Regions from separate parts of the Pseudoalteromonas sp. S3776 genome, predicted to be linked through region 4. Evidence: predicted binding sites of a transcription regulator. Region 4 holds the regulator's gene; each other region holds the start of a gene.
What was found. The regulator LexA, encoded in region 4, represses DNA repair genes until DNA is damaged. The targets are predictions, from matches to a motif close to TACTGTATNNNNATACAGTA.

Region 1 (7,539 bases), on a different contig from region 4:
TTGCCTTTACACGTCGCTAAAAGTCGCGAACGCCGTCCACAAAGGCTAGTTAATAAGTTTTTTTTATCTGAGGGTAAAGCTTCTTTTTTTGATTCCAAAATCAGGCGAGTAATTTTTAAAGATAATTCTTCATAAAGTGCTTCTTCTTCTTCATTAAGATAAACCGCAATAACTTCATATCGGTAGGGCGCCAGGATATTATCTTTGATTGCATCCCTTAGAGAGTAATCACTTATAATGCCTTGAAAGTAGTTAACTAGATTTAGTTTATTTTTGTCACTAAATGGAGACCCCTCCAACTCATCATCATCACTGCGAAATGGCGTAGCGGACAAGCCAATTCTATATTTTGAATTTGGTAAAAATGAAAATAACCCTTCACTACCAAGGTGATGGCATTCATCGCCTATGAACAAGATATCATTATTTGGGATTTTACTCATTGCTTTCTGAAAATCATCTAGTACCAAAGTCCTATTAACAACTACAACACATACAAAATTTATTTTATTATTAAGGTAGAGTAATGATTTAGCATCTAGGCTATTTTTCCAATTAGCGGACTTTTCATAACACTTTATAGCTGAGATATTAAATTGACTTAACTCATCCACCCACTGGTTTGCTAATTCGATATAAGGCACGCTAATAATAGTGAATGTACTTAATTTATTTTTAATTCTTTGTTCATATAATTCGACAATAGCGGTTATAGATGTGATTGTCTTCCCTGCACCTGTAGCAAGCTTTAACAATCCTCTATAGTCTGATTTCTTCCAGCTACAAATAGCTTTTTTCTGATGGTTGAATAAATCAAATGCTCTACCTTTTATAGTTAAAGGCTTTCTCGGTACTCTTTGAGTCAGTTGAATCTTCTTAACTGACTGATCTGACTTTTTGAAGCTGTATGAAAAAAAGGGATTATGTGCAGTTTTTAATTTTGTTTTTTCCGCTTTAAATATCTTTTTTCTTAAATCTTTAAGATTTATACCCTTTTGAATTTTCTTGTAAAACTCAGAAGTAAGAGGAACAACTTTTGTTCTCTTTTGTTTGTTTTCCCATAATTGTACGAAGTTTTCGATTTCAACCTCGCCATAGTCCAAAAAGGAGTCGCGCCAGCTAAAATAAACTGATATCTCCTCCGAGTTATATTTAGTTAAGCCCGCAAGAGTTTCATTTGCTGAACCACTGAAAACAACTATCTCACTAGCCTTGTAGAAAATGCCTACTTTTTTATGAAACATTCCTTGGTAAGTAAAAGCAAATCTAACCTCTAATTGTTTATTTGCAATCAAATAACTTAAGATATCAAGATTTTTATTAGTGGAATTTAGAAGTATTTCGCTAAGTTGAGTTGAGCGGGCTTCAATAGGACTTTCCATACCTTTTAGTATCGCTTCATACTCAAGATCAGTGAGAGGATCGCCTATAACTAACCTTATCTTCCCTCCTGAGTCAATAAATTTTTCTAACCCATTGGCAGCACTAGCTAAAACTGCCGCGCTGAAATACCCTACAGCCCTATCATATCTTTCAGCGCAGCTAAGCAAAGGAGTATAGAAGCTCTGAAGAATATCGTCTTCTTCAGAGTTATATTTCGGTTTTAAGGGTAAACTAGAAAAAAGCATTAAAACTACTCTAACCAGCTATATAGGTTTTCCCAAGCATTAGCTAGTAACAAATGTGTACGTTCTTCTATTGCCCTTTTATCCCATTCTTCACAATAAGTAATTTCTTCAAATTTACTCTCTAACAACAGAGTTGAGGTATGCAGTTTCGTCTCTTCAGAAAGCCCGCTAAATTCATTAATCAACTTGTCCACGTGCTCAATTGAGTCATTGTTAAGGGTTAATAATAGCGACTGTTTTATATCAGCCCACGCTTCATCTACAGAAATACTATTTCTTGGATCAACCAAGACATTTCCTATTTTATTAAAAACTTCAGGGTCTGCAATAGACTTATCATTCCACTGTACATTACCAGAGTATATTTTTTTTACCCTGTCTTTTTTTGATAAGATTTTCCACATTGTTGTATTTAAAAAATGAGACTTACTATCATTAGTTCGAACAAAATCTTCGCCTTCAAGCTTTACTCCATGGAAAGCAGCTAGTAACAAAAGCTTAATACTTTTCTGCTTAGTCAGAAGGGGCTGCTTGGAAGAAATATCTAACCATTGGTCGAAACTCGCTTCTTTAGGCGACTCTTTAGAAGAAATTTTACAATCTAATTCTTGTCTGAAAAAAGCCTTGAGGTTTGCAACATTAAACTCATCAGAACTCAATGTACTACCTCTGAGCCTATAAGCTTTATTAAACACTCCTCCTACTTCAAACCCTTTTTCATGTAACCTTTTATACACACCGTCGATACCATCAGCCCCTCCACTCATGGCGCGCCAGAGAACACTAAATGCAGTAATAGCTTTTAAAACCTCACTAAAGCCCGAAGACTTTGATGCAAGTTGGTCATATTTTTTATCTTGTTGTATAAACTGCACTAAAAGAGGCTGTACAATATCGTGTTTTATATCAACTAAATAGCGTAGACATAGATTAGAAATATCTAAATCTTCAGCATTGGCTAAACCTTGAGTGTTTGGCTCAAGAGCCTGCCAATGATCAAATAAGAAATCTGTAGTAGTAGCTAAATAGTTTAAGTAGTCATCTCGGCTAATATCCACAGTTTTTTCATAACTATCTAACATAGCCTTTCTTTGATCACGTAAATGAGTGACCTTTACTTTGCCCTCATAAGCTCGAACAAAAGCTAGTATTAAAGCCTTCGTTTTATCGTTCTTTTCCTTGGTGGCTATTAACTTCTCGAAGCGATCAGTTATTGACTTCAAAACATTGATTGATTCATCTGCATCATCTGAATTAACGTCACGCTTTTTACCAATGTGTTCTATGACTTTAGGAACAAATGTCTCTATTGCTGTAAGTGGTTCACCTGTTGTATTTAAGGCTTCAAACATATCGAATGCATAAGATTCATTATTAACTTCAACATACGTTAAACAAACGCGGTGTAAGAGAAATTTAGCAAAAGCTACAACAAAAATAATTGGTGAAACCTTGACATGTTTTTGAGCAGCGAGTTTCAACTCTTCATCAATAGGGAGATCTAAGCACAGGTCTAATGTTTCTACATTCAATAAGTCGTCAATTGTTAACCTTTCTTGATCTGTACCTTTTAGATTAAAGCCTTGTTCAATATAGCCTAAAAACTTTCTGATAATTTTAAGGTTTTCGCTAACTCGCTTACTACTATCATTTAAAACACTACGGTCAAACTCTGTAAACTTGTCTAATGTCTTGCACTCTAGAACGTGCTTTTGATAGGAAATTAATAACTCTGCTATAGGGCTATTATAGGTAGCTTTTCTTTCATCCTTCCCCCAACAATCCACCTGAGAGCGAATTATCTTAGGGAAGCTTTTATAAAGAGGGTGATCCGCAGCTGTTTGAACTACAGTGTTTGAAGTATCAGTAATTAACTCCGCGATAGACTCTTTTAATACCTCTAAAGAATCTTTGATATCTTCGGACTCTTCTTTCTCGATCAGCTTTTTCAGGTTAGTTAAATGAAGTCTTAGCCTTTCATTAAGCGCTACTAAAATTAATGTCAAAGTCGAAAGACGTTGTTGACCATCAATTACTAACCTTATATCTGAAGGCTGTTGCTTTTTATTAAAAGGGAAAACCGTTTTAGCTTCATTATCTTCAACTGTAAGTATAGAACCCAAGAATATTATTGCATCTGACGATTCAAGCAAGTTTCTAAAAACATTATCGCAGTCAGTGAACAGGTCATTAATGTGAGCCTCTTCCCAAGAATATGGTCTTTGGTATGCAGGCATATAAAAGCCCATTTTACTGGTGTCGCATAGAACATCATAAACCGATTTTGGTTCCGCTTTAAAAATATCTAAAGATTTTTGCATTCAGGTTAGTCCCTTAGTAATTAAAAAAATCCATTAATTTACATTAACTGTTGAACTATAAAATAATGAAATTTCATTACTCATTAAGTATTGTTAAAGTAAGATTACATAACCATATAGTTGAATACAATAGTTTTTTCTTTTAGGTGTGCAATAACTGTATGTATATACAAAAACACCTTTCTCTTCATTATATTTCAAGATACTATTAACGGTATTGGATAAATTCTCCAGAGGCAAATACAAAGCATGAAAGCTAAATTCACAGGGCACGACACCTTCCCTTTACGCTATGGATGGCTATTTAAAGCTATTAATCACTTGAATAATAAAGGAAACTTTTCTTCTAACGAAGAAAGTATACGTCACTCTATTGTTGAACTAGGTGTAGGCAAGAATATGGTTAAGGCGATTCAGTATTGGGCTGAGTCGGCTAATGTGATAGAAAAAATAAATAAAGGTGAAATAGCTCATTCTGTAGCAAATAACGGAAAGTTTTTATTTGGCGATAAAACCGTAGATGGACACGACCCTTTTTTAGAGCTTCCTGGTTCTGTATGGCTTATTCATTTTTGGCTGAACTTTAACAACATGAGCCTAACTGCTTACCGTTACTTTTTTAACTACTCTAACGTTCAATATTTTGAAAAAAATAAGCTAGTAGATGACTGTTATGATGATGCAAAACGCCTCGTTAAAACAGAATTAGGTAATCTAAGCACATTAAAAAAAGACGTAGATTGCTTTTTAAACACTTACAGCAAAAAACAAAAAAATAGCACAACAAAAAAAGCTGTAAAAGTTGATGAAGACCATTTTACGTCACCTTTAGCTGAATTAAATTTAGTACAAGATAATGGTGGCGGCTTTTATGTAAGCAACCTTGTTGAACGCCCTGAACTACCTGTTGAAATATTTATTTATGCATTGCTTGAGTTTTTTAATGAGGAAACAAAAGACTCTAATGTAAGCACTATTGATTTTGATTCTTTACTTACTAAACCTTGCTCACCTGGCAGAATATTTAGGCTCTCTGAGTCTGGGTTAGGACAGAAGTTAGATGAAGCACAAGGCTTTACAAATAAGAATGTAACTTGGGTTGACTCTTTAGGCTTACGTCAAGTAAATATATCTGCTGATATAAAAAATAATGCAATCGATTACTTAAAAATGTACTACGGTAAATAACATGTCTGAATCTTTAATTACAATAAATCAACGCTACAAAAGTTCGACACGAATTGATACCGAGAGTACTGATTTTTCTCCATTTATTGATGAGTTTGTATTGCATGGTACAGCTATAAATGTACTTGATACTATTAGTCGCGAATTTGAAAATAGTACACAACGTGCATTTACAATTACAGGCCCTTATGGTTCGGGTAAATCTACCGTTGCTTTGTTTTTATCATGCTTGCTTTCTACAGATTTAAAGCAGCGTAATTATGCACTAAAAAAATTAAACAGCTCTCAAAGCGTTGTTACCAATTTTGAAGAGCGCTTTGCGTTAAAAAATGGCTGGCAAACTGTTAAGCATGTTTGTGGTTTAGAAGCCCCCGCAAACAGTATTTTGGTTAGCTTGCTAAATGCATTTGACCAAGATTTTGACTCAGAAGAAGTCGCGAGCTTTGACGATGATAAATGCTTAGCAGAAATAAAAAAGCTTTTACAAAAACCAAGTGAAAATGAAGATGGTACTTTAATTTTACTTGATGAAATGGGTAAAGCCTTAGATTATCAATCTCGTGAGAACAAAGATTTACACTTATTTCAATCTTTGGCTGATATTGTACAACAAGCAAAAAGACCTGTTTTGCTCATGGGCTTTTTACATCAAGCGTTTTCTGACTACGCTAAGAATAAAGATGTTAAAACTCAAAAAGAATGGAGCAAAGTACAAGGCCGCTACCGCGATTTAAGCTTTAACCCATCGATTGATGAGTCTTTAACGCTAGTAGGTGATTCGATATACCGTGCACCTAAGGTAGCCGATGCAATACAGTCTAAATACGCCGATTTAGTTAGTACTGTAAGCGGCGCTTTTACAAACCAAAATAAAAACAGGCATGCACTTAGCACAACACTGCCACTAGATCCTATAGTGAGTTTATTGCTTGGCCCTGTATCTCGTCGTCGCTTTTCTCAAAACGAACGCAGCTTATTTGGCTTTTTAGCATCCCACGAAAAGTTTGGCTTTAGAGAGTTTTTAGATTCAAATTACTGTGAGCTAAATGAAGAGCTAAATCTTTATCGACCAGAAATGTATTGGGACTACCTTTACCATAATTTACATCATTTAATTGTTACCTCGCAGGACAGTAAAGCATGGCTTGAAGGCTCTGATGCTATATATAGAGCTGAGCAAAAAGGTGACGAACTCCATATTGCTATTACTAAGGTTATTGCTTTATTAACTATTTTTGGCTTTCATCATCAGTTACATGCTAAACGAAGTTTTATTAAAGACTACTTTGTTTGTCGTGGATATAAATCAAATGACGTTGATGATGCAATTAAAGAACTAGAAGCAAGCACTGTAATTATTTATCGCCAGAAACACGATGCTTTGTTTGTGTTTCAAGGTAGTGATATTGATATTAATAACCTTATTAGTGAGCAAATTGAGGTTATTAGTGAAGGTGTTGATTGGACTGAAGCATGCGCTGCACCACAAAATATTTTAGCAACAGCTCATTACCATAAAACCGGCACTATGCGCTGGGCTACTACTAAATTATTAAATAAGTTTGATACCGCTGTATTTGAAACGTTTGTAACTAAACCAAAAACAGGCGAGGCATTCACATACTTTGTTTTACCAACAAACCCTGAGGTCGCTAAAACTCTAAAAGAAAACGCGAAAGAAATGCCGTTTGTAATAATAGGTACGCTCAAAGACTTTACTAATTTAAAAACGGCAGCCATTGAGTTAATAGCACTTCGTAAGATCTTAAAAGAAGAGAAAAAGATCACACACGATTTAATTGCTAAAAACGAACTAGAAAGCCGAATAAAGTTCGCCCAAGCGAATGTAGACAGCGAAATACAGAATGCTTATACAAATGCTAGCTGGTCGTACTGCGGTAAAAAATTAGCAACACAACCTCTAGCCACAATAGCCTCTAATATCGCTGATAAAATATTCCATAAGTCACCACCTGTTATAAACGAGCTAGTTAATCGTTCTAAACCTTCGGGCAGTGCAAATAGCGCAATTCGTAAATTAATGAATGCTATGTTTGAAAATGGCGATGAAAAAGATTTAGGCTTTGATGACAAAGCATTCCCACCAGAAAAGGGCCTTTACCTTTCTTGTTTAAAAAGTAAAGGGTGGCATTGTGAAACACCTGAAGGTTATTTGTTTCCAAGCAATTGGACTAAAGAGGCAATAGCTGCAAACCCTCAAATGCATGAATTATTTGAAAGTGGATTTGAGTTTATAAAGAACAATTCAGCTAAACAGCATGTAACCATGGCTGAGCTTTATGAAATGTGGATGTTACCTCCTTATGGCTTAACAGCTGGATTATGCCGCATATATGGTTTGGCACTTTTGAAGTCTTTAGAGGGACAGGTAGCATTTTACG
Region 2 (7,539 bases), on a different contig from region 4:
AAGCATAGCACAAAAAAGTAGTGCGTTTATTGCGGCTGATAGAGTGCTAGCCAGTGCCCACAAATTAGATACGGCGTTTATTAATAAAGCCAAACAAGAAAACTTACAAACTGCGCAAATGGTCTACTTTGATACCATGTTATTTGCCAACGACGAGATGCAGTTTACCTCGGTAAAAGCGGCATCAAACGAATACCCGTTAAAAGGCGAATTAAAAGTTAAATCATCGTTGCTTGGCGAAACGCAAGTAGCCCAGGGCGGACCAAAGCCTGGTAATGTGTGGCTAAGTGAATCGGTTTTTTACAGCTTAAATATTGATATTGGTAGCCAAGTAGAGCTAGGTGCTGCCGTATTCAATGTAGAAAAAGTAGTAGTTGAAGAGCCTGATGCCCCGTTTAATGTATTTTCGAGTAGTCGCAGAGTACTCATAAATATTGCTGATGTAGCAAAAACAGAAGTGATACAACCTGGTAGCCGAGTGAACTACCGCCAATTGTATGCAGGCGATGAGTCAGACATAACGCGGTTTTATGAGTGGTTAAAGCCACAAATGGCCGAAAATCAACGCTGGTACGGCGTCAAAGACAGGCAATCGCCTATATCAAATAGCTTAAACCGAGCAGAAAGTTTTTTATTACTAGCTGGCTTACTGGGCATTATTTTAGCCACAGTTGCCATTGCTGTGTCGGCAAAGCGTTATTGTGAGCGCCAATACGACCCCGTAGCTATGATGAAAACCCTTGGCGGAAGCCGCGCATTAATTCGTAAAATTTACTTTATGCATTTACTCATGGTTTGCACTATGGCGGTTATCATTGGCTTAGCCATAGGTTACGGTTTACAAGAAATTGCCACCGGGTATTTAGCAAAAAGCATGGATATGAGTTTACCTGCAGCGGGTTTTAAACCTTGGCTGGTGGCCATTAGCACAGGTGTTATATGTGCAGTTATGTTTTCTATTAAGCCACTGCTTGATTTATTTGATATTCCACCGCTTAGAGTATTGCGCCGTAATTTAGGCGACAGACTAGCCGTAAGCCGTGTGCACTTAGGTTTAAGTGCCCTTACGGTGTTTTTATTAATGTGGTTATTTAGTAACAACATTAAAATAACGCTTATTTTGTTTGTTTCTACACTGGCTCTGATTGCGGTGTTGTTTGTTATTTCAAAATTAATTTTTGGTGGTGGCCGTAAATTAGGCTTAAAACCAGGTAATAGCTGGTCGTTAGCTATTGCTTCAATACAAAAGCGTGCCAACGTAAATGCGGTGCAGCTTATTAGCTTTTCGTTGGCGATAAAATTGCTGCTGTTTTTGATTGTACTTAAAAATGACATGATCTCAGATTGGCAGTCTCAATTACCCGCCGATGCACCAAATGCATTTTTAGTTAATATTACGCAAAACGAACTTGAGCCTGTAAACAATTACCTAGCAGAAAACGATATTTTAGTATCTGATTTTTACCCGACCATTCGTGGGCGCGTAAATGCGGTAAATGGCGAGCTTGTTGCGCGTAAAGTATCGTTGCAAGATAACGAGAAAAAAGATGAAGAAGCACGTTCAGGCATCGGCCGTGAGCTTAACTTAACGTGGCTTGAAAACGTGCCAGCCCAAAACGAAATTGTGCAAGGACAGTGGTTTGGCGAAGGCGCGGTGGGTGAAGCATCGGTTGAGGAATCAATGCTGGAGCGTTTAGATGTAGAAATAGGCGACACTTTAACATTTCTAATTGGTGCGCAATCATTTGACGCTAAAATAACTAGCGTACGTAAAGTAAACTGGGCTACGCTAAAACCTAACTTTTTTATTATTTTAAGCCCCGACGTGCTAAAAGATTTTCCGGCAACGTATATTTCATCTGTGCGTATAGAGCCTGAGCAAAAGAAAGCGTTTAGCCAGTTACTGCGCACGTATCCAACTATTACCGCCATTGATGTAGATAACTTTGTAAAGCAAATTCAATCAACCATTGAGCAGGTGTCGTTAGCGATTGGCTTTGTGCTTGCTATTGTGGTGTTGTGTGGTGCATTAGTGCTTATATCGCAGGTGCAAGCGAGCCTAGGTGAGCGAATGCAAGAAATAGTAATACTGCGAACTTTAGGCGCCAAAGGGCGGTTAATAAAAAATGCGACCCTTTATGAGTTTTTGCTATTAGGTGGTTTAGCTGGGTTTGTAGCCGCATTATTTAGTGATATAGCTTTGCTAATTGTTCAGCAGCAAATGTTTGACTTAGCCGGTAAACTGCACCCTGAAATATGGCTAATAGGGCCAGTATCGGGCGGGGTTTTTGTGGCGGCGCTTGGCTACTTAATGATTGCCCGTAAGCTTAAACAAAATACCCAAGGCTTAGTACGTGCTTTAGCCTAAGCTATACTTTATTAATGCTAAACGCCCGCACTAAGTTGCGGGCGTTTTTGTTTTTACTCGCCACTGGTAATTTATACAGTGCTCTGGCATTATTACCGTTATTGAAAAACAACAATAATGAGTGTGCTGTTTGGCCATTATTTTAGGGATAGACCCAGGTTCACGTTTAACGGGTTATGGTGTAGTTGCTCACCAAGGTGCTAAATTTACCTATTTAGGCAGTGGGTGTATAAAATTAGCTGAGCATGAGTTCCCCATACGATTAAAAATGATCTACCAAGGGATCACACAAATAATAGAGCAGTTCTCGCCCGAAACCTTTGCAATAGAAAAAGTATTTATGGCGCATAACCCGGATGCAGCGCTAAAGCTAGGCCAAGCCCGAGGCGCGGCTATCGTGGGCGCCTCTATGGCCGACTTACCCGTATTTGAATACTCAGCACGGCAAATTAAACAAGCCGTGGTAGGAAATGGCGGCGCCGATAAGTCGCAAGTACAACACATGGTCAAAAATATTTTAAAATTACCAGGTACACCGCAAGCCGATGCGGCCGATGCACTTGCTATTGCAATATGCCATGCTCACTCAGAACAAAATTTAATCAAACTAGCGGGTAGCGCCAGCAAAACCGTTAGAGGACGTTTAAGGAAATAAATATGATTGGCCGTTTAAATGGCATTTTAGTTGAAAAGCAGCCGCCCGAAATTTTATTAGAAGTAAGCGGCGTAGGCTACGAAGTACAAATGCCCATGACCTGTTTTTACGACTTACCCAATGTTGGCGAAAACACCATCGTGTACACGCATTTTGTAGTACGCGAAGACGCACAACTATTATTTGGCTTTAATAATAAAACCGAGCGCGCGCTGTTTAGAGAGTTGTTAAAAGCAAATGGCGTGGGGCCTAAACTCGGGTTAGCGATTTTGTCGGGCATGTCGGCGCAACAATTTGTAAGTTGCGTAAACAACGAAGACGCCACAACCTTGGTTAAATTACCGGGTGTGGGTAAAAAAACCGCTGAGCGTTTAGTGCTTGAAATGAAAGACCGCTTAAAAGATTGGGGTAATGATTTATTTACGCCATTTAGCGATAATGCCGTAATAGAGCCCGCTTGCGATGCAACTATTGCCAATAATGCCGCAGACGATGCCGTATCGGCACTTGTTGCGTTAGGTTATAAATTGCCACAGGCGCAAAAAGCAGTAAAATCGGTAAGCAAACCCGATATGTCTACTGAGGTTCTTATTAAAGAATCTTTAAAATCAATGTTGTGAGTAACCCATGATTGAAGCTGATCGTTTAATTGACGCGAGCGAAAAAACCAACGAAGACACCATAGACCGCGCAATAAGGCCCAAGCTTTTAGCCGACTACAAAGGTCAGCCGCATGTTAAGCAGCAAATGGAAATATTTATAGAGGCTGCCCGTAGCCGTGGTGAAGCGCTCGATCATCTATTAATATTTGGCCCGCCAGGCTTAGGTAAAACCACGCTTGCTAATATTGTCGCCAACGAGCTTAATGTAAGTATTAAAACCACCTCAGGGCCAGTGCTCGAAAAAGCCGGCGACCTTGCTGCATTGCTTACTAACCTTGAAGAGGGCGATGTACTGTTTATTGATGAAATACACAGACTCAGCCCGCAAGTTGAAGAAATCCTTTACCCCGCGATGGAAGATTATCAACTCGACATTATGATTGGTGAAGGCCCAGCAGCACGATCTATTAAATTAGACTTACCGCCGTTTACGCTTATTGGCGCAACCACACGTGCAGGTTCTCTTACCTCACCACTAAGAGACCGTTTTGGCATAGTGCAGCGCTTAGAGTTTTATTCTATTGCTGATTTATCATATATAGTGGGGCGCTCAGCGCATTATTTAGATTTACAAATGTGCGATGATGGAGCCACCGAAATTGCAAAGCGCTCGCGAGGCACACCGCGCATAGCTAACCGCCTATTGCGCCGTGTACGCGATTACACGCAAGTAAAATCTGATGGCACTGTGAATGCCTCGGTTGCCGAGCAGGCGTTAGATATGATTGACGTAGATAAAAGCGGGTTTGATTACATGGACCGTAAATACTTACTTGCCATTATCGAAAAATTTATGGGCGGACCTGTAGGGCTAGATAATTTAGCCGCCGCCATCGGCGAAGAAAAAGAAACCATTGAAGATGTAATTGAGCCGTTTTTAATTCAACAAGGCTTTATACAGCGCACACCGCGCGGGCGAATTGTGTCAGACAATGCGTACCATCACTTTGGTTTACTCCCTAAACAAGATTAACCTCATTTAGCCCGTTACAGTCAATGTAGCGGGTTGTACCTACCCTTAATTGTAAAATTTTCTTAATAGTTAATCAGCTTTCATCCACTTTGTTGCAAATGTAACCAATAAATTAAATTCATTTTGTAATTCACTTAACGTTAAGACTGGCGTGGCTATGCTGCGTACCATTGAATTTATCACGGCACTTATTTGCTACTTTTTGAGAGCTTAAAAGTGTGGTTATTTAAATTAAGTACATTGTATTTTTATAAAGAGACTTACAGACATCTTAAATTAGGCTGATATAAGTTTTTTTAGTGAGAAGCTTTTAGCGAAAACGCGGCTTTAAGAAATGCGCTTTTATTGAGGGCCTGTTGACCTTTCAGGGTTATAATTTGTTCAATCTAGGGGCCATTTAATCGCGGCGCGAGGTTTGTAACCTAGTGGGCTAAGTAAAAACCGAGTAACAATGAGTAAATGACCCCTAGGCAGAACCCTTAGGGCAGCGCCTGTTTGGCATTTATACGTCGTTATCGCCTATTTATGGGGAATGACCACACTACATAGGCTCTGCCTTGCCTAAATACCAAACAGGCTGCTGCGAATTTAACCTCGAAAGGTAAGCAGGCCCTAGTATTCAGGTTGAGTAGGAAGCGCGAAAGTTTAGGCAAAAAAAAGCCCGCATATAATGCGGGCAAACAACAAGTTGAAGGAAGTAATCCAGGGAACTACGTTTTACTTAATTAGGTTTTATCCAAAAAGAGTAAAACAATGTAATACGTTTAAAAATCCTATTACTAAGAACTTGGCTTAATGAAAAATCTTTCATTCAGTGCGTAAGCTCGGTATGGGAGAATAATACGGAATATGTGCTTTTTGTTCAAACTAGAAAATTTAAAATTTCAGATAAAAAAAACTAATCTGATGAATTTTTTAGTTGTTCGAAACTTGTGCGTTAATTATTCGTTAACTTCATAAGTTACTGAAAATTAATAAACAATTGGTGTGAGCTGTATTGTTACACTATTAGTTAAATTAGTACATGCATAATGACATGAATAGCTTTTGCGTGCTTATGCACTTTTTATGAATAAACGCAGCATTTTATCAAGTTTTCTGCGTATATTTACGCACTTTTATTGTATTTAGTTGTACTTTACTTAGCGTGGCAGTCGCGTTTTAGAAACAAACAAGTGATTAACCGTATGTTTAACGTTTTTTGTTGCCAATTCATAGCAATACCGTTGTCAGTAAACTCTTGACTCGATACACTAGATGCAACTTATGGCCGTTACAATGGTCTTATTTACATAAAATAACCAAATTGACGTTTTTTGAAATTATTTAGGAGTTTAACGTGGGATCAGGGCTTAACTTTTTAGATCTAATTCTAGAAGCCAGTTTGCTTGTGCAGTTAGTTATGCTAGCGCTTGTAGCAATGTCTGTAATGTCATGGGCAATTATTTTTCAGCGCAAAAAAGCAATTAGCGATGCCTTGTCTGATGCAAAAAAATTCGAACAAAAATTTTGGTCAGGTATCGACTTAAGCAAATTATACAACGAAATTTCATCACGCAGTGGCCAATCTCATGGTATTGAAGCGTTATTTACATCAGGCTTTAAAGAATTTGCGCGCCATAAAAAGAACACATTTCAAAGCGCAGGCATTGTTATGGAAGGTACGCATCGTTCAATGCGTGTGGCTCTATCGCGTGAAATTGAAAAACTAGAATCGAGCTTATCGTTTTTAGCGACAGTAGGTTCAATTAGCCCATATATCGGCTTATTCGGTACGGTGTGGGGTATTATGAATGCCTTTATTGCACTAGGTGAAGTTAAACAAGCAACTTTACAAATGGTAGCGCCAGGTATTGCTGAGGCACTTATTGCAACAGCAATGGGTTTATTTGCGGCTATTCCGGCTGTTATTGCGTATAACCGCTTTGCTAATAAAGTTGAAAAACTAGAATCACACTACATCAACTTTATGGAAGAATTTGCCAATATTTTACACCGTCAAGCAGCTACCCAAATAGAGGCTAAAGCGAATGTATCAGCGTAAGAAGCGCCGTCCGGTCGCAGAAATTAATGTAGTACCTTACATTGATGTAATGTTGGTATTGCTAATTATATTTATGGCAACAGCACCGCTTATTACTCACGGTGTAAAAGTTGATTTACCAAAAATGGAAGAGTCGGATTTAGTTGACACTAAAGACACGCCACCCATTATTGCCTCTATTGACTCTGCAGGTAAGTACTATGTAAGCATAGGAACTGATCCAGAGGAGCCAATGGAAGCACTGGATGTGGCAGCGGTTATTAAGCTTCAGCTAATGAAAAACCCTGATGTACCAGTAATGATTAAAGGCTCTGGTAAGGTTTCGTACCAAGAAGTATTGTTATTAATGGACTTTTTAAAGAATGCTGGCGTACCATCTGTGGGTTTAATGACAGAATCCTTTGAGGGGAAACAGTAGTAACATGAATAGTTCTATAATCAAGTCAGTGCTTTTACATTTAGGTTTGGGGGGCTTTTTGTGGGCAACTGCGAATATACACCCTCCAGCACCTAAAGTAATGGAAGTGACGCTTAATTCGGCTATTCCTGAGCCTGATAATGCAGTGTCTGCGGTCACTGTAGATCAAAAGCAAGTTGAGCAAAAAATTGCCGAGTTGCAAAAAAAAGAAGACGCTAAAAAACGTGCTGAAGATAAGCGCATTCGCGACTTAGAGCGCAGAGCCGCCAATGCACGTAAACAACGTGAAGCCGAAGCCCGTAATATTAAAAAGCTAGAGCAACAGCGTAAAGCAAAAGAGAAAGAAAAAGCACAAGCTGAGGCTGAAGCTAAAAAAGCGCGTGAAATTGAACAAAAAGAACGTGCTAAGGCAAAACAAG
Region 3 (7,539 bases), on a different contig from region 4:
ACAACTTAATGCTATTGATGTTCATCAATATCCATTTAAAAGTCAGAAAGTTACGGTGTTTGCTAAACCATATACTATTACTTTCGCTAAAGGGACACGCTCGTATGTTCAGCAGTCCGACAGCGAGTTTATTATTTACACTTCTAAACGAGTAAAAAAACAGCTCGAAAAACGTAAGCAGCTACTTTGCCTTGCTCTTGAAGAAATGCTAACAAACTACATTGAAATGCGTTTAGCCTATTATTGCCAACAGATGTCAGAAGCATTACCGACTAAATTGACGATTGGAAGTTATAAACGTAAGTGGGGGAGTTGTAATTCTCGACGAGAACTAACCTTTAACCTAAACCTTGTTGGGGCACCGCATCATATAATTGATTATGTTATTGTGCACGAATTGGCTCATTTAACGCATTTAAACCACAGCAACGCTTTTTGGAAGCGCGTAGCTAAATTTTATCCCGATTATAAATTGGCATCAGCATGGCTTAAAAATCACGGGGCAACATTACAGTGGGTATTTGATAATTAGTCTAAAAATGAGATTTAAATAGTGATAAAAAAGAGATAGAAAAAGATACTGAAGATAAGAAGTGGTGGAGGGAGCTGGATTCGAACCAGCGAAGGCTGAGCCGTCAGATTTACAGTCTGATCCCTTTGGCCGCTCGGGAACCCCTCCACACTATTTTGTTACATTTGGCCCCACTTAACTTAGCGGTAAGAAAAGTGGTGGAGGGAGCTGGATTCGAACCAGCGAAGGCTGAGCCGTCAGATTTACAGTCTGATCCCTTTGGCCGCTCGGGAACCCCTCCAATGCAACGGCGCTGATAATAGCAAACTGCGTATTTAAGTAAAGAAAAAAGCTAAAGAAATTTGAAATAAAGCCGATAAATATCTACCAGTTATCATAATCGGCTAAAGACTATGCAAATCGATGATTTGTTAATCACAGAGAGTCAGCTAAAGACCAGGCTAAATAAAAGTGTGCATGAAAATCGCAGAGGTGAATTCTCACTTTTATTAGCGATGCTATCGCATGATGCGCTGGATTTTAGTCAATTTCACTTGCCAAAAAGTGAGACGCATAGTGCTTATGTAGACGAAGAACAGTTAAGGGAGCGCTTTGGTGCTGGGCCAAAGCAATTATTAGCTCCCGATAAATTTGATATGAGCATAGGGCAAGAGCACGCATCGGTGATTGTTCAACAAGGTGAGCAAGCAGGTATGAAAGCAATAAAATTAAGTCACTGCTTAAACCCTGAGCCACTAGCGATTAGAGATGATAAGTTACATATTCCTTTAACAGTAATCGATAATTGTGAACTATCAGTACGCAGACGCTTAAATGACACGCACACCGCGCTTGCAAGTCCACAAATGGACGCCGCAGCATTTTATGACGATTTAACTAATGAGGCTATACATAAGCCATTGCTTGTTGCTAACGCATAAAAATAATTTAACACTTGTACGTTTTAAAAGCCTAAAACACCTTATATTTAATAATCGGTTATGCAATAAAATAGAACAATTCTTTTTTTGTTTAAAAAAAGCATCCACAAATTAAATGCAATTGCTATAATGGCTGCAAATGGTATGACTTGAGTGCCATTATCATTAAATCAAGGTAATTAGGAACGTAATGAAGAAAACATTCACGCTAAATCATGAGAAAATCAAATACCCTCGTATGGTTGATGCTGCAAAGCATGAAGTGAAAAAATATTTGAAAAGAGAGCGCAATAAAACGCTACCTGTTGAAGCTGATTACTGGGCGTTTGACTGTAAGTTTGGCACAAGTGCCGATGATGCCGAAGTTGTTCACGTAGCTGAAATTAACAACAAGATCAGCGAAATCGAAAAGCAGGCGCTTACTTCATTCTATGTTGAGATTTTAGCTAGACCTGCGCAGCGTGAATCGTTCGATTTAGATGATGATGAATAAAAACCCAATAACAATATTGTAGAAAATGGACCTAAATGGTCCATTTTTTGTTTTAGCTAGTGGTTAAGTTCGTTATTGAAATTACTTAAGCGTCGTTATACTTTAAGTGTATTACTTTATAAAGCGTGGCATTTTTTATATTTCTTAGCACTTCCGCAAGGGCAGGGGTCATTTCTATTAACTTTAATATCGGCTACCGGATTAATAATACCCTCTAAATAACGCCATTCACCATCCTCTTTTATAAAGTCTGATTTCTCATCCAGTTCACAATATAAGTTTTGGTAAAAATAATACGCGTTAAAGGCAACAGAGCCTCGCTCATCACTTTGTTTTGTGTCGCGTACAACTAATTTTACAAAGCGGCAGCTATTGGCAAAGTCAGCAATTTCATTTACTGGGTTTTGTGCTTGTTTTTCTTTAGCGTAAGTTTTAAATACATAAGATGCATTTTTTAATGCATAAGCACTAAAACGCGAACGCATTAATTGCTCAGGTGTTTCTGGGGTTTTTATATCAAGATGATAAGGTTGGCAACAGTCGCCATAATTAAGCTGACTGTTGCATTTGCAGGCGCTGGTACTGGTTACACTCATAAAATACTAATTAACATAAATCAAAAATGTATTTTACCAAGCTTATTGAGTAAGTGATATTGCTGTAGTGCTGGTTTTTTTAGTAAAGCAAAATAGCTTAGCGCTTCTTTTATTTAAATTAAGCGATAAATTAACAAGCTGTTGCTCACTGACTATGTCGGTCCACGTAATAATGGCTGCAAAATTTCCATTATGAAGTGCGGAGTTAAGCACATACTCTAAATTTACTAAATGCTTTTGCCTTATCACAAGCAATTTGCTGGTATCAATAGAGCAGCTATCTAGTAAGGCTTTACTGGGCACATGGTCAGGCGCAATTAGTAAGGTCCACGCATTCGAGCTATTGTATTGGTGCAACACTTTTAGCATCTCAAATGTTGCAGAAATTTCATCTTCGACTTTTATTAAGTTTACTAACTCATTTTCGTCATGTTGTTGGTAGCTTTTAACGTTTCTTACGGTAATTGGCTGTAGCATAGGTCTCACTCACTGGGTTTATATACAGTACATGTATACAGTAGTTTATACAGTTGTTGTGTGCAAGTGTTTTTTGTTATTTTTTATACAGTTGATGACTTTAAAAAATAAATAATAAAAATAACACTTTAAAAACAGTTGCTTATAATTTATCTGTGAGAGTGAAAAATGAGGGTGCTTGCGCAACTGTATAAAGTGTAGCAGCGCTATACAGTACTTAAGAGGTGGCTATACAGTTGTTTTAATGTGTTTTACAGTACTTAGCAATACAGTAGTTAGTCATTTTTGGGGATTAAGTGAGCATACTGTATTTGGTGTATTTGCTCAAACAAGCTTGCTGCGTAGCACTGAGCGTCTTTAAGACGTTTGGTGTCGATATATTTTCTTAAATCATCTAAAGCAGCGGTTGCCGGTTCATAGCCTTGGCTGCTGGCTAAACTAAGCCATGCTGCTGCGTGAAATACACTTTTTGGTACGCCTTGGCCTTTGACAAAAAATAATCCTAAATAAAACTGGGCGCGATGATTTCCGGCCATTGCGGCAAGACGCATCCATTTAGCTGCCAATGGTGCTTGATTATGTTTTAAATAATACAGTGCTTTATTAAGTGCTGTGTGCTCGCTTACATCACTATTGCTTTCAGCGCTTTGGTTTATAGGCTGAGTTACAAAGTCTAAAATGTTGTTTAATTGCTGCTCTAAGTCTTGTCCGCTAGGCTGAGTCTTATTCATACATTTTCTTTTATATAGTTTCTACGTCAACAGTTTAGTATATCGCAAGGTAAAATGTCCTGTTTATACTTAATTTTATGATAAAATCTCGTCACTTTTTACAACCACAAGTCTATTATGCTCGAAGCTCTATTTAAACTCCGCGAAAACAACTCCAATGTGCGACGCGAAAGCATTGCAGGAGTCACTACTTTCATCACTATGGTTTACATTGTATTTGTTAACCCTGCAATGCTTGCTGAAGCAGGCATGGATCAAGGTGCTGCATTTGTAGCCACTTGTATTGCAGCTGCTATTGGCTGTTTTATTATGGGGCTGTGGGCCAATTATCCTTTAGCACTTGCGCCAGGTATGGGCCTTAACGCATTTTTTACTTATGGTGTAGTTTTAGGGATGGGTTATAGCTGGCAGGCTGCATTAGGTGCGGTATTTATGTCTGGTTGTATATTTTTAATATTAAGTTTGTTTAAGGTCCGCGAGTGGATAATTAATGCGATTCCTTTGGTTTTAAAACAAGCTATAGCAACAGGTATAGGCGCGTTTTTAGCGTTAATTGCACTAAAAAATGCAGGGATTATTGTTTCAAGCCCAGCAACATTAGTGCAGCTTGGTGATATCACTTCGGCGGGCCCTTTATTAGCTATATTAAGCTTTTTTGTGATTGCGGCTTTACTTTATCGCGATATAAAAAGTGGCGTACTTATTAGCATTTTGCTAGTAACAGGTATTGCGTTAAGCCTTGATTTAGTTCAGTACCACGGCGTAATTTCAATGCCACCGTCTATTTTACCTACGTTTATGCAACTTGATTTTGCAGCGGCCCTTGAACTTTCCATGTTAAGCGTAATTTTTGCGTTTTTGTTTGTTGACTTATTTGATACATCAGGGACGTTGGTTGCGGTAACTCAAAAAGCAGGCTTAGCCGATGAAAAAGGCAACATGCCGCGCTTAGGGCGTGCTTTAAGTGCAGATAGTACAGCGACCATTGCCGGCGCAATGTTGGGTACTTCAACAACCACTTCTTATATTGAGTCTGTGGCCGGTGTATCAGTTGGCGGGCGTACTGGCTTAACAGCCGTCGTTGTAGGTGTATGCTTTTTGCTAATGATGTTTTTTGCGCCGCTTGCGCAAATGGTGCCAGCTTATGCAACAGCGGGTGCTATTTTATACGTTGCGGTATTAATGCTGCAAAACCTTAAGTTTGTGAACTGGGATGATATGAGCGATGCAATTCCGGTAAGTGTTGTACTGCTTATGACGCCACTTACATTCTCTATTGCACATGGTATTGCGCTTGGTTTTATATCGTATACTGCGGTTAAGTTACTATGTGATAAACGCGATCAAGTGAGTATTAGTGTGTGGATTTTAACGGCGCTGTTTATTATCAAGTTTGCGTTTTTATCATAATAGCTAATGCCGATTCGTTGAATTAACAGATGTACTCAAGGGCGGGTAAATTATTATTTAGCGGCTATCACTCAGTGCCATTGCCTAGTTATACCGTGTATATCTCTTGCAGTGGTAAATGAGAGTTTATAACGGAGTGAGTGCTAGGTAGTGCCCTAAAGTACATTTGTATTCACCCATGGTAAAAACAGTTTAGCAGATACAAAAAAGCCCATACATTGTGTATGGGCTTACTTTTGGTTATTTAAAATTACCATTTCTTTTTAGGGGCAAATAACACATCGAGTTCATCTTGCTCAGCTTCTGCTTTTTTCTTAAGGGCGGTGGCGTTTGACGCTTTTAGCTCAGTACTTATTTCTTCTAAATAGGCTTCGACTTCTTGGCGTTTAGTATTTACGTATTCATCTGAATAGGTAACGGCACTAAGCGTGGCATAGGCTTTCTCAAAATACTGCCTGGCAGAGCCCACCATACTTGCCGAACGAGCAGATAAACCGCGTTTTATTTGGCTTTCTATATTAATTCTCAGTTGTAATTTTTCTAGACGCTTGTCTTCTGCGGCAAATACTTGGCTATCTACGCGTCCTTTACTATGCTCCGAACGCATAATTACTCTAAGCTTTTTTATACCTTGTATTAACGAAACTAATTGTTTGTCGTTACTTGGTAGCGATAAGTTGTCGTTGCTATTGCCTTGTACTGGCGCACTTAGCTTTTCTTTTGCTTCGTTCATCCTACTTTTTAATGCTTTAGAATTAGGTGAGTGTTTCACCATGGCGTTTAGCGCCTCGTAACATCTACGTTGCAAAGCGCGTATAACATTTTCAGAAAGCGGAATATTGGCACTATTCATTAGCGCCTCTTCGGTTTCTTCGATTATCGCTTTTTGTTTTGTTAATTCTTTACGACGTTCAACTTCTTGTTTTTCTTTATGCTGTTGTACAGCGCTTACCCACAGTGCAATCACTATTAGCGCCACTATAAGCACAATTATAATCGAAACGATCATGGCTTAACTCTCGGATTCACAATCTATTTTTTTATATTACATCAAATATATGCTTTGAGGGTAGCTTTGCGCTGATTAACTTTAAAATATGTTAAAAATTAGATATAGGAATAATGTATTATAAGTTGAACCTGAATAAACATCGCTACCTGAAGCGAATTTATTATGCTAGCCTTAGCGTCTAAATAATGAAGGTATAAGTATGCATTCAGGCAAGTATTGTATAAAGTAAACTTGTCTCTGTAGCTTGCTCCCTTCATGCTGGCCTAATAACAACGTTAAAACTGCAACCATGAAATTACAACAACTTAGATACATAGTAGAAGTTCAAAATCATAAGCTAAACGTATCAGCTACCGCTGAAAGTTTATTTACCTCACAGCCTGGTATATCTAAACAAGTGCGTATGCTAGAAGATGAGTTAGGTGTACAAATTTTCGGCCGCAGTGGTAAACATTTAACGCATGTTACAAGTGCCGGTGAAGAAATAATTAACATTTCTCGCGAAATTCTTTCTAAGGTCGAAGGAATAAAAGCCGTTGCTAATGAGCATACCTTGCCTGATCAAGGTAAACTAAATATAGCCACTACACATACTCAGGCTCGTTACGCTTTACCCAGTGTTATCCAAGGGTTTATGAAAAAATACCCCGCTGTTTCGCTGCATATGCACCAAGGTACACCACAACAAATATCCGATGCGGCAGCGCGCGGAGACGCTGACTTTGCCATCGCAACAGAGGCGCTTCATTTATATTCAGATTTAGTTATGCTGCCTTGTTATCATTGGAATCGCAGCATTGTAGTGGCAAAAGATCATCCATTAGCACAAAAGGCCGACAGTTTAACTGTTGCTGATATAGCTCAGTATCCACTTATTACGTATGTATTTGGTTTTACTGGTCGCTCTGAACTCGACAAAGCATTTAACGCACATGGCCTTGAGCCACACATTGTGTTTACTGCAACAGATGCCGATGTAATAAAAACGTATGTAAGGTTAGGGCTAGGTGTAGGTGTAGTTGCCTCAATGGCCGTTGATCAATTAAGTGACACTGATTTAGTGTGTATTGATGCTAGTCATTTATTTGAAGCGAGTACAACTAAAATTGGCTTTAGAAAGGGCAGTTTTTTACGTACTTATATGTATGACTTTATTGAACGTTTTGCCCCGCATTTAACTAAAGAGCGAGTAGAGCGCGCTAGTTTGTTACGTAATCAAGAAGATGTTGATGCGTTGTTTGCAGACATAGAACTGCCGGTAAAATAGCAAAGCTTTGTACTAAAAATAAAAAACCGCGTATTACTAAAATACGCGGTTTTTTGTTTTTATACGCTTAACATTCAATAATGTTTACCGCTAATCCACCG
Region 4 (7,539 bases):
TGAACGAGCGGTCCATTTGCGCTGAATATAAGCCCTGGTCTGATTCGCTAATTACATTTTTAAACCAGCTAAAAATCATATACAGCAGCACTGCAATGCCTGCATATAGCAAATACACACCGCTGCCCCCTGCACTTTCTAAATTCATGACTGTTAACGCCGCACCCACTGCAATAAAAAATAACGCCACCGCGCCCACTATGGGCCAAGGGCTTTGCTCGGGTACGTAGTAGTTTTCATAATCTTGATTCATGTTACTTGCTCCTAGTTTTACACTAGACATGCAGGCTAGTTATTACTTGCTACTAGCTGCTCACTAATATCAAATACGGTGTACGATAAAGTTAGCTCTTCTACATCGCTCGGCAATGCGGTATCAACATAAAAAAGCAGCTTAAACTCAAGTTCTTCACCCGCTTTAAGGGGTTGTTTATCAAAGCAAAAGCACGCTATTTTATGTAAGTACTTGGCTGCCTTTCCGGGCGATACAGAAGGTACCGCTTGCATTACTTTATCGATATCACTGGTGTTTTTTGCGCTAAACATTACCTCACGCATAGCACCCGGTTTCACATCAACACTGTATTCTTTAGATTTAACAATAAACGGCGCACCACTTTGCGCATGGGTTGTAAAGCTCACACCTATTTCTCGGTTTTCAGTGATTTGTGTACTTTGTTCAGCTTGCTCAAGCGACGGCTTGCCATTAAGCCCAGTTATGTCGCAAAACACGTCATATAAGGGCACTAAGGCAAATGCAAAAGCAAACATACCTATACAAATAAGAATTAGGCGCTTTAATAGCGGTGCGTGTGTCATTATTTAATTTCCGGCGGTGTAGAAAAAGTATGATACGGCGCAGGAGAGTCTACTTCCCACTCTAAACCTTCAGCACCATCCCATACTTTTGCAGGGACTTTATCGCCCCCTCGAGCACATTTAATTACCACAGCCACAAAGAGTAACTGCGATAAACCAAAGGCAAACCCACCTATGCTTATAATCGCGTTAAAATCAGCAAACTGCAGAGCGTAATCGGGAATGCGGCGCGGCATACCTGCCAACCCTACAAAATGCATAGGGAAAAACAGCACATTAACGCTTACCAACGATAACCAAAAATGCCACTTAGCCAAGGCAATGTTGTACATATTGCCCGTCCATTTAGGCAGCCAATAATAAGCCCCTGCCATAATAGAAAATATTGCTCCCGTAACTAACACGTAATGAAAGTGCGCCACCACAAAGTAAGTATCGTGATACTGAAAATCAGCTGGTGTTATAGCCAACATCAAGCCCGAAAAGCCCCCTAAGGTAAACAGCACAATAAAAGCAATACTAAATAGCATGGGTACTTCAAAACTTATTGAACCTCGCCACATAGTGGCCACCCAGTTAAAAACTTTTACCCCTGTAGGTACCGATATGAGCATGGTCGCGTACATAAAAAATAGCTCGCCAGCAACGGGCATACCGGTCGTAAACATATGATGCGCCCACACTATAAAGCTTAGTAATGCGATAGAAGAAGTGGCGTATACCATGGAGGCATAACCAAATAGTTTTTTACGAGAGAACGTAGGCACGATAGTCGAAATAATACCAAAGGCGGGTAAAATCATGATGTACACTTCGGGATGGCCAAAAAACCAAAATATGTGCTGAAACATTACCGGATCGCCGCCACCTGCTGCATCAAAAAAGCTGGTTCCAAAGTATTTATCGGTCAACACCATAGTAACCGCTCCGGCCAATACAGGCATAACAGCAATTAATAAAAATGCGGTTATTAGCCATGTCCAAACAAATAATGGTAGCTTCATCCATGTCATGCCTGGGGCACGTAAGTTAACAATGGTCACAATCACGTTTATTGCGCCCATAATTGAGCTAATCCCCATAATGTGCACTGCAAACACAAACATTGCGGTGTTATCGTTACTGTACGTTGTAGAAAGCGGCGCATAGAACGTCCAGCCAAATGCGGGGCCGCCTCCAGGCATTAATAACGATGCCAATAAAATTAAAAAAGCGAAGGGTAAAATCCAAAAGCTCCAATTGTTCATTCTGGGCAGTGCCATATCTGGCGCACCAATCATGAGCGGTACCATCCAGTTAGCAAGCCCCGTAAAGGCTGGCATTACAGCACCAAACACCATAATTAAGCCGTGTACTGTGGTCATTTGGTTAAAAAAGTGAGGATCTACCAATTGTAATCCTGGCTGAAATAACTCAGCCCGAATAACCATAGCCATTGCACCACCAATTAAAAACATCGCCAGCGAAAAAATTAAGTACATGCTGCCAATATCTTTATGGTTTGTTGTATATAACCAGCGTTTAAAACCTTTGGCTGGATGGTGGCCGTGGTGAGCGTCATTGGCGTGTGGTTGTTCTACTATGCTACTCATTAGTTCGCCTCCCCATCAGCATCAAGTGCTGCCTGAATTTCACTAGGTTGGATAACATCACCCGTATCGTTACCCCACGCATTGCGTTTGTAGGTAATTACTGCCGCAAGTTGCTTTATAGATAACTGCTTTGCAAATGCCTGCATTGCGGTGCCAGGACGGCCATGAATTACAATATCTATATGATCTTTTATATCACCAAGCACAATGGGGCTGCCTTTAAGCGCTGGAAACACACCCGGTAACCCCATACCTGTTGGCTGATGACACGCAGCGCAACTTGCCATATACACTTGCTCACCTAGCGTCATTAACTCTTCTTTAGGAATCGTTTTCTCAAGTAGGGCTGCATCGGCTAATGCCGCTTTCTGCTTAGCTTGCTTAGCATCTGCAAGCCACGCGTTAAAATCCTCTTGTGACTTAGCTTCAACTACCACGGGCATAAAACCATGATCTTTACCGCACAGTTCGGCGCACTGGCCACGGTAAATACCCTCTTCGTTGATGTTGGTCCACGTTTCATTAATAAACCCCGGGTTGGCATCTTTTTTAACGGCAAAATCAGGTACCCACCAAGAGTGAATAACATCATCAGAGGTCATTAAAAAACGCACCTTTTGATTAATTGGCAGTACTAAAGGTTTATCAACCTCAAGTAAGTAATTAGGGTTTTTATTAGCAAGGTTGGCTATTTCGTCTTGAGGGGTAGACAAAATAGAATAAAACTCCACGTCTTCGCCCATATATTCATAATGCCACTTCCACTGTGATCCAGTGATTTTAATGGTTAAGTCGGCCTTACTGGCATCTTCCATTGCAATCAAGGTTTTAGTGGCAGGGATTGCCATGGCAATTAAAATAACAAACGGAATGGCAGTCCAAAGAATTTCTACTTTGGTACTTTCATGAAATTGGGCAGGAACTGCCCCTTTAGATTTACGGTGATGAATTAGTGCCCAAAACATAATTGCGAACACTATCACCCCAATCACACAACATATTAAAAATATTGTCATGTGTAGCTGATATACATTATTACTTATATCGGTTACGCCCTTGCGCATATTGTATTGGCTATTAGCCAGCACTTGCTGCGGGAACATAATCAATACAAGCCACAAGGCAGAGGTCAGTTTACCCATGTGACGGCTCCTTTGATGCTATTGCGAATGCAAAGCGAAGAGGCATACGGCTTAAACGCCAATTCGTTATTTTTATTATTTAACCAACCTAATTTGTTTTGATTGGTATAGCTGCGTCAACAATGAATGTGTATTTGTGTGTTCTCAAAACCAAAAAGCTGTGAGTTATTGTTAGCCCAGCACATTAATGATTAGCTAAAAAACGTACAACAAGCAAGTTTTAGTATAAAAAACAAACAAGTTGTATTTTAAAATAAGCTTTAATTACGCCAGCTTAAACACAAGTTAGTTGCTAAATAGCGAGTAAAACTAGGGGTGCATCATATAAAAGAGGAGTTAAGTGCGAGTGCAAAAAAGTTTACAGGCTAAATAATTTTAGGGCGCTTTGAGGTAGCGGAAGGTCTTTCTTAAAACAAAAATGCACACTTAAAAGTGCGCATTTATAAAAAGTTACTTAAAAATAGTTAAAAATTACATCCAGTCGGCATTTCTTATTACGCCAACAGCTAAACCTTCAATATTAAAAGATTCGTTTTCAAGGTCTACCTCTATAGGCGTAAACTCTTCGTTTTCGGCGTGTAATAATACTTTTCGGCCTGCTTTTTCGAGGCGCTTTACGGTTACGTCTTCATCTACCCGCGCAACCACAACTTGGCCGTTTTCAGCTGTTTGAGTACGGTGTACAGCAAGTAAGTCGCCGTCCATAATGCCTATATCTTTCATACTCATACCGTTAACACGCAGTAAAAAGTCAGCGGCAGGTTTAAACATAAGTGGGTCTATTTTGCAGTGGCTCTCAACATGTTCTTGCGCCAAAATAGGCGAACCCGCTGCAACTCGACCTATTAATGGCAGACCTAGTTGCTCTGGCTCTTCTTCTTCAACCAATTGAATACCACGGCTTGCGCCTGGCTTCATTTTAATAACACCTTTTTTGGCAAGCGCTTTTAAGTGCTCTTCTGCGGCATTAGCACTTTTAAAACCTAGTGTTTGCGCAATTTCGGCACGTGTAGGAGGCATACCAGTGTCTTTAATAAAAACTTTTATTAGTTCGAGTATTTGAGCTTGGCGTTTAGTTAATGGTCGCATACAACTGGTTTTCCATACAGTACATTTAACTGTGAGTATATACAGTTAAATAAAAATCGCAAATTTAAATTGCGCTTTAAAATAGCTAAACACACCGCACTTGGATATATTTTAGGTAATTACAGACGTTCAGTATTTAAAATGCTATAAATTTGCTTTCAACATAAAGGAGTAATTATGAGTATTTGGCACCAACCCATCACTTTAGAGCTTTGCAAACAGTTAGAGGAAGGCATTGACGGCCAAGGCACATTAATGAAAACCATGGGTATTGAAGTCACAGAAATTGGTGACGATTACCTAGTTGCCACAATGCCAGCAATTCCTGAGCATCATAACCCTATGGGGATGGTACATGGTGGTGCAAATGTAGTACTTGCCGAAACAGTAGCAAGCTATGCTGCTAATTTTGTTGTCGATTTTACAAAGTTTTATTGTGTAGGGCAGGAAATTAGCGCAAGCCATTTAAAAGCATCTCGCAATGGTACTTTAACTGCAACCGCTAGGGCTTTTCATATTGGTAAGCGTAGTTCTGTGTGGGAAATAAAAATAACAAATAGCCGCAATGAGCTGTGCTGCGTATCAAAAATGACCGCAGCAGTTGTAGAGCGCAGATAATTACTTATTGTTATTTTTCGATAGGATAAATAGTAATTTCCATACCTGCACCAATCGCAGATATACGTAGCAGTGTGTCTGCATGTAAGGCTTGGTTAAAACATTTAGGCGACGTGCCCGATTCAAAGCCAATATCAAACGTTCTTCGCGAGCAGCTGAGCCATTGTTTAAGCGCATTACGTGAACACGACTCAATAAGCTCGCACAAATGGTTAATCGCTTTATCTGGTGTTGATATTTCACCTGAGGCTTCAATACGCGCAAGTTGACGATATTCGTCTTTGTCATAATGCAAAACCGTCGCGTTTTTCTTTAAGTCTGCCACTAAGGCGCTAATATCATGTTTAGACTCAAGCTCTAGATCTACATTTAAAAATTGAATTTCCGACATTGTCTGCTTTTTACCCTCTTATAGTTTCATCGCAAACTTTAACGCAGTTTTACTTTTATACCAAATCAACTAAGCGGTAAACATGGCTTTATTAATAGAAAATACCTATTTAAACGCCATTGGCACCTAATTTGCCTTATTAAACGGGTTAGGCTAGTTAAGCACAAATTTAGCGTTTATGTATGAAAGTTATACACACACTGTGTAATTAAAAGCTGTAGGAGAACAATAATGGTAGATCATGGTCCGCAAATTAAAAATGATGAACAGTACGATGCACTTCGCGATGAAGGCATGAGCAAACAAAAAGCCGCGCGAATTGCTAATAGTAATACTCATAAAACCGCAGTTAAAGGCGGCAAAGCCTCAAAGTATGAGAAGCGCACTAAAAAACAGTTATACGATCAAGCAAAAGAGGTAGGCATTAGTGGCCGCTCAAAAATGAGCAAACAAGAGCTAATAGATGCCCTGCGTGAGCATTAAACGCAGCCTCACTGATTTTTTATCGCTCCTTTTTATTATTTTTATAAAGTTAGAGTAAGCTTATGAATAACTGCGACAAAATGTCGCAGTAAAAGCATGGGCAGCTGTAATACACTAACGCTAAAAATAATAAGAAGCACAAAATGAGAAAACAACTCTTTAAGCGCGCACGAAAACTTCATAAGTGGCTAGGCTATTTACTTGCCTTACAAATTTTAGCTTGGCTTTTAGGTGGCTTAGTAATGAGCGCGATACCACTTGAATACGTACATGGTAAGCACCTTGCAAAACGCACACTTACAAACCCATTTACACAAGCAGACTACTCCACATCACTCGATAATATTACGTCACAAGTGGCTAACCCCACTCAAATAATATTTGAGCACTTTTTAACTACCCCGCTTATTACTGTTATTAACAGCACCGAGCAGCAAAGCTTTAATGGCTTAACGGGCCGCCCTTTTAAGCCACCCACTAAAATACAAATCACCGCTAATGCGCAGGCTCATTTGCTCATCGACGCTAAACCAGTAAGTACCACATTTTTAAAACAAGGGACTCGAGAGGTCGGATACAAAACAAATGTGTGGCAAGTACAATTTAAAGACACCTTTAATACCACGCTGTATTTAAATGCAATTAACGGCAAAGTAATTACTGTTCGCAGCACTCTATGGCGTATATTCGACTTTTTTTGGATGCTGCACATAATGGATTACGACGAGCGAGAAGATTTTAACAACCCATTACTAATCAGCTTTGCAGCCACCAGCGTGCTATTTTGTTTATGCGGCATGTTGCTACTTTTGCAAAATTTAAGGCTTAAAAGGATTTTTAAATAGGTTTATATTTTAATTTCAAGGCCTTAAACTAGCGCCTCCTGTAGTTCACGTATGTGATGGATATGCTTAAATTTATTTTAGCCTTTGTGGCTTGTTGTATTTGTTTTTCGGCATCGAGTGAGGAATTTACCCGTTTTTCAACGGCTAAAAGGCACTTAATTAAAACCCTGCCTAATAACGCCAAAAGCCTCTACTGCGGCTGCGACATTAAAAAACAAGGTAAAAAACTAGTGCCAGATCCAGCGGGTTGTGGTTATGTGCCTCGTAATACATTTACCCGCTCAGGCAAAGTAAACCAGCGCGCTTTACGTATTGAATGGGAGCACATAGTGCCCGCATGGGAATTTGGCCACCAGCTACAATGCTGGCAAAACGGCGGACGTAAAAACTGTCGAAAGGTCAGTGCCAAATTTAGAAAAATGGAAGCCGACATAAACAACTTAGCCCCCGCTATTGGCGAAATTAACGCCGATCGCTCTAACTACCGCTTTGGAATGCTGAGCGAAAATGCCACTCAATATGGCCGCTGCCAGGTAAAGGTTAACTTTAGACAACGCGTA

Region 1: the regulator LexA is predicted to act here: its motif matches at 4,105-4,124, upstream of CWC16_RS01145 (DUF4007 family protein).
Region 2: the regulator LexA is predicted to act here: its motif matches at 2,430-2,449, upstream of ruvC (crossover junction endodeoxyribonuclease RuvC).
Region 3: the regulator LexA is predicted to act here: its motif matches at 3,042-3,061, upstream of CWC16_RS12880 (SulA-like leucine-rich domain-containing protein).

Annotation. Positions count from the first base shown of each region.
Region 1 covers NZ_PNCU01000001.1:255,757-263,295, reverse strand. The annotation lists gene CWC16_RS01155 (DEAD/DEAH box helicase family protein) at 1-1,628, opposite strand, end outside; gene CWC16_RS01150 (DUF262 domain-containing protein) at 1,634-3,949, opposite strand; gene CWC16_RS01145 (DUF4007 family protein) at 4,199-5,137, shown strand; gene CWC16_RS01140 (hypothetical protein) at 5,139-7,539, shown strand, end outside.
Region 2 covers NZ_PNCU01000065.1:3,669-11,207, reverse strand. The annotation lists gene CWC16_RS17830 (ABC transporter permease) at 1-2,368, shown strand, start outside; gene ruvC (crossover junction endodeoxyribonuclease RuvC) at 2,499-3,023, shown strand; gene ruvA (Holliday junction branch migration protein RuvA) at 3,026-3,643, shown strand; gene ruvB (Holliday junction branch migration DNA helicase RuvB) at 3,651-4,658, shown strand; gene tolQ (protein TolQ) at 5,998-6,702, shown strand; gene tolR (protein TolR) at 6,689-7,120, shown strand; gene tolA (cell envelope integrity protein TolA) at 7,125-7,539, shown strand, end outside.
Region 3 covers NZ_PNCU01000031.1:31,351-38,889, reverse strand. The annotation lists gene CWC16_RS12910 (M48 family metallopeptidase) at 1-532, shown strand, start outside; tRNA gene CWC16_RS12905 (tRNA-Tyr) at 595-679, opposite strand; tRNA gene CWC16_RS12900 (tRNA-Tyr) at 728-812, opposite strand; gene CWC16_RS12895 (VC2046/SO_2500 family protein) at 925-1,452, shown strand; gene CWC16_RS12890 (DUF6172 family protein) at 1,643-1,945, shown strand; gene CWC16_RS12885 (YchJ family protein) at 2,062-2,541, opposite strand; gene CWC16_RS12880 (SulA-like leucine-rich domain-containing protein) at 2,584-3,018, opposite strand; gene CWC16_RS12875 (tetratricopeptide repeat protein) at 3,294-3,749, opposite strand; gene CWC16_RS12870 (NCS2 family permease) at 3,867-5,159, shown strand; gene CWC16_RS12865 (hypothetical protein) at 5,410-6,168, opposite strand; gene cysB (HTH-type transcriptional regulator CysB) at 6,461-7,438, shown strand; gene CWC16_RS12855 (L-serine ammonia-lyase) at 7,506-7,539, opposite strand, start outside.
Region 4 covers NZ_PNCU01000014.1:31,749-39,287, reverse strand. The annotation lists gene CWC16_RS06795 (cytochrome c oxidase subunit 3) at 1-253, opposite strand, end outside; gene CWC16_RS06790 (cytochrome c oxidase assembly protein) at 289-819, opposite strand; gene ctaD (cytochrome c oxidase subunit I) at 819-2,411, opposite strand; gene coxB (cytochrome c oxidase subunit II) at 2,411-3,553, opposite strand; gene lexA (transcriptional repressor LexA) at 4,025-4,642, opposite strand; gene CWC16_RS06770 (PaaI family thioesterase) at 4,820-5,260, shown strand; gene CWC16_RS06765 (hypothetical protein) at 5,271-5,651, opposite strand; gene CWC16_RS06760 (DUF7218 family protein) at 5,883-6,134, shown strand; gene CWC16_RS06755 (hypothetical protein) at 6,278-6,979, shown strand; gene CWC16_RS06750 (endonuclease) at 7,036-7,539, shown strand, end outside.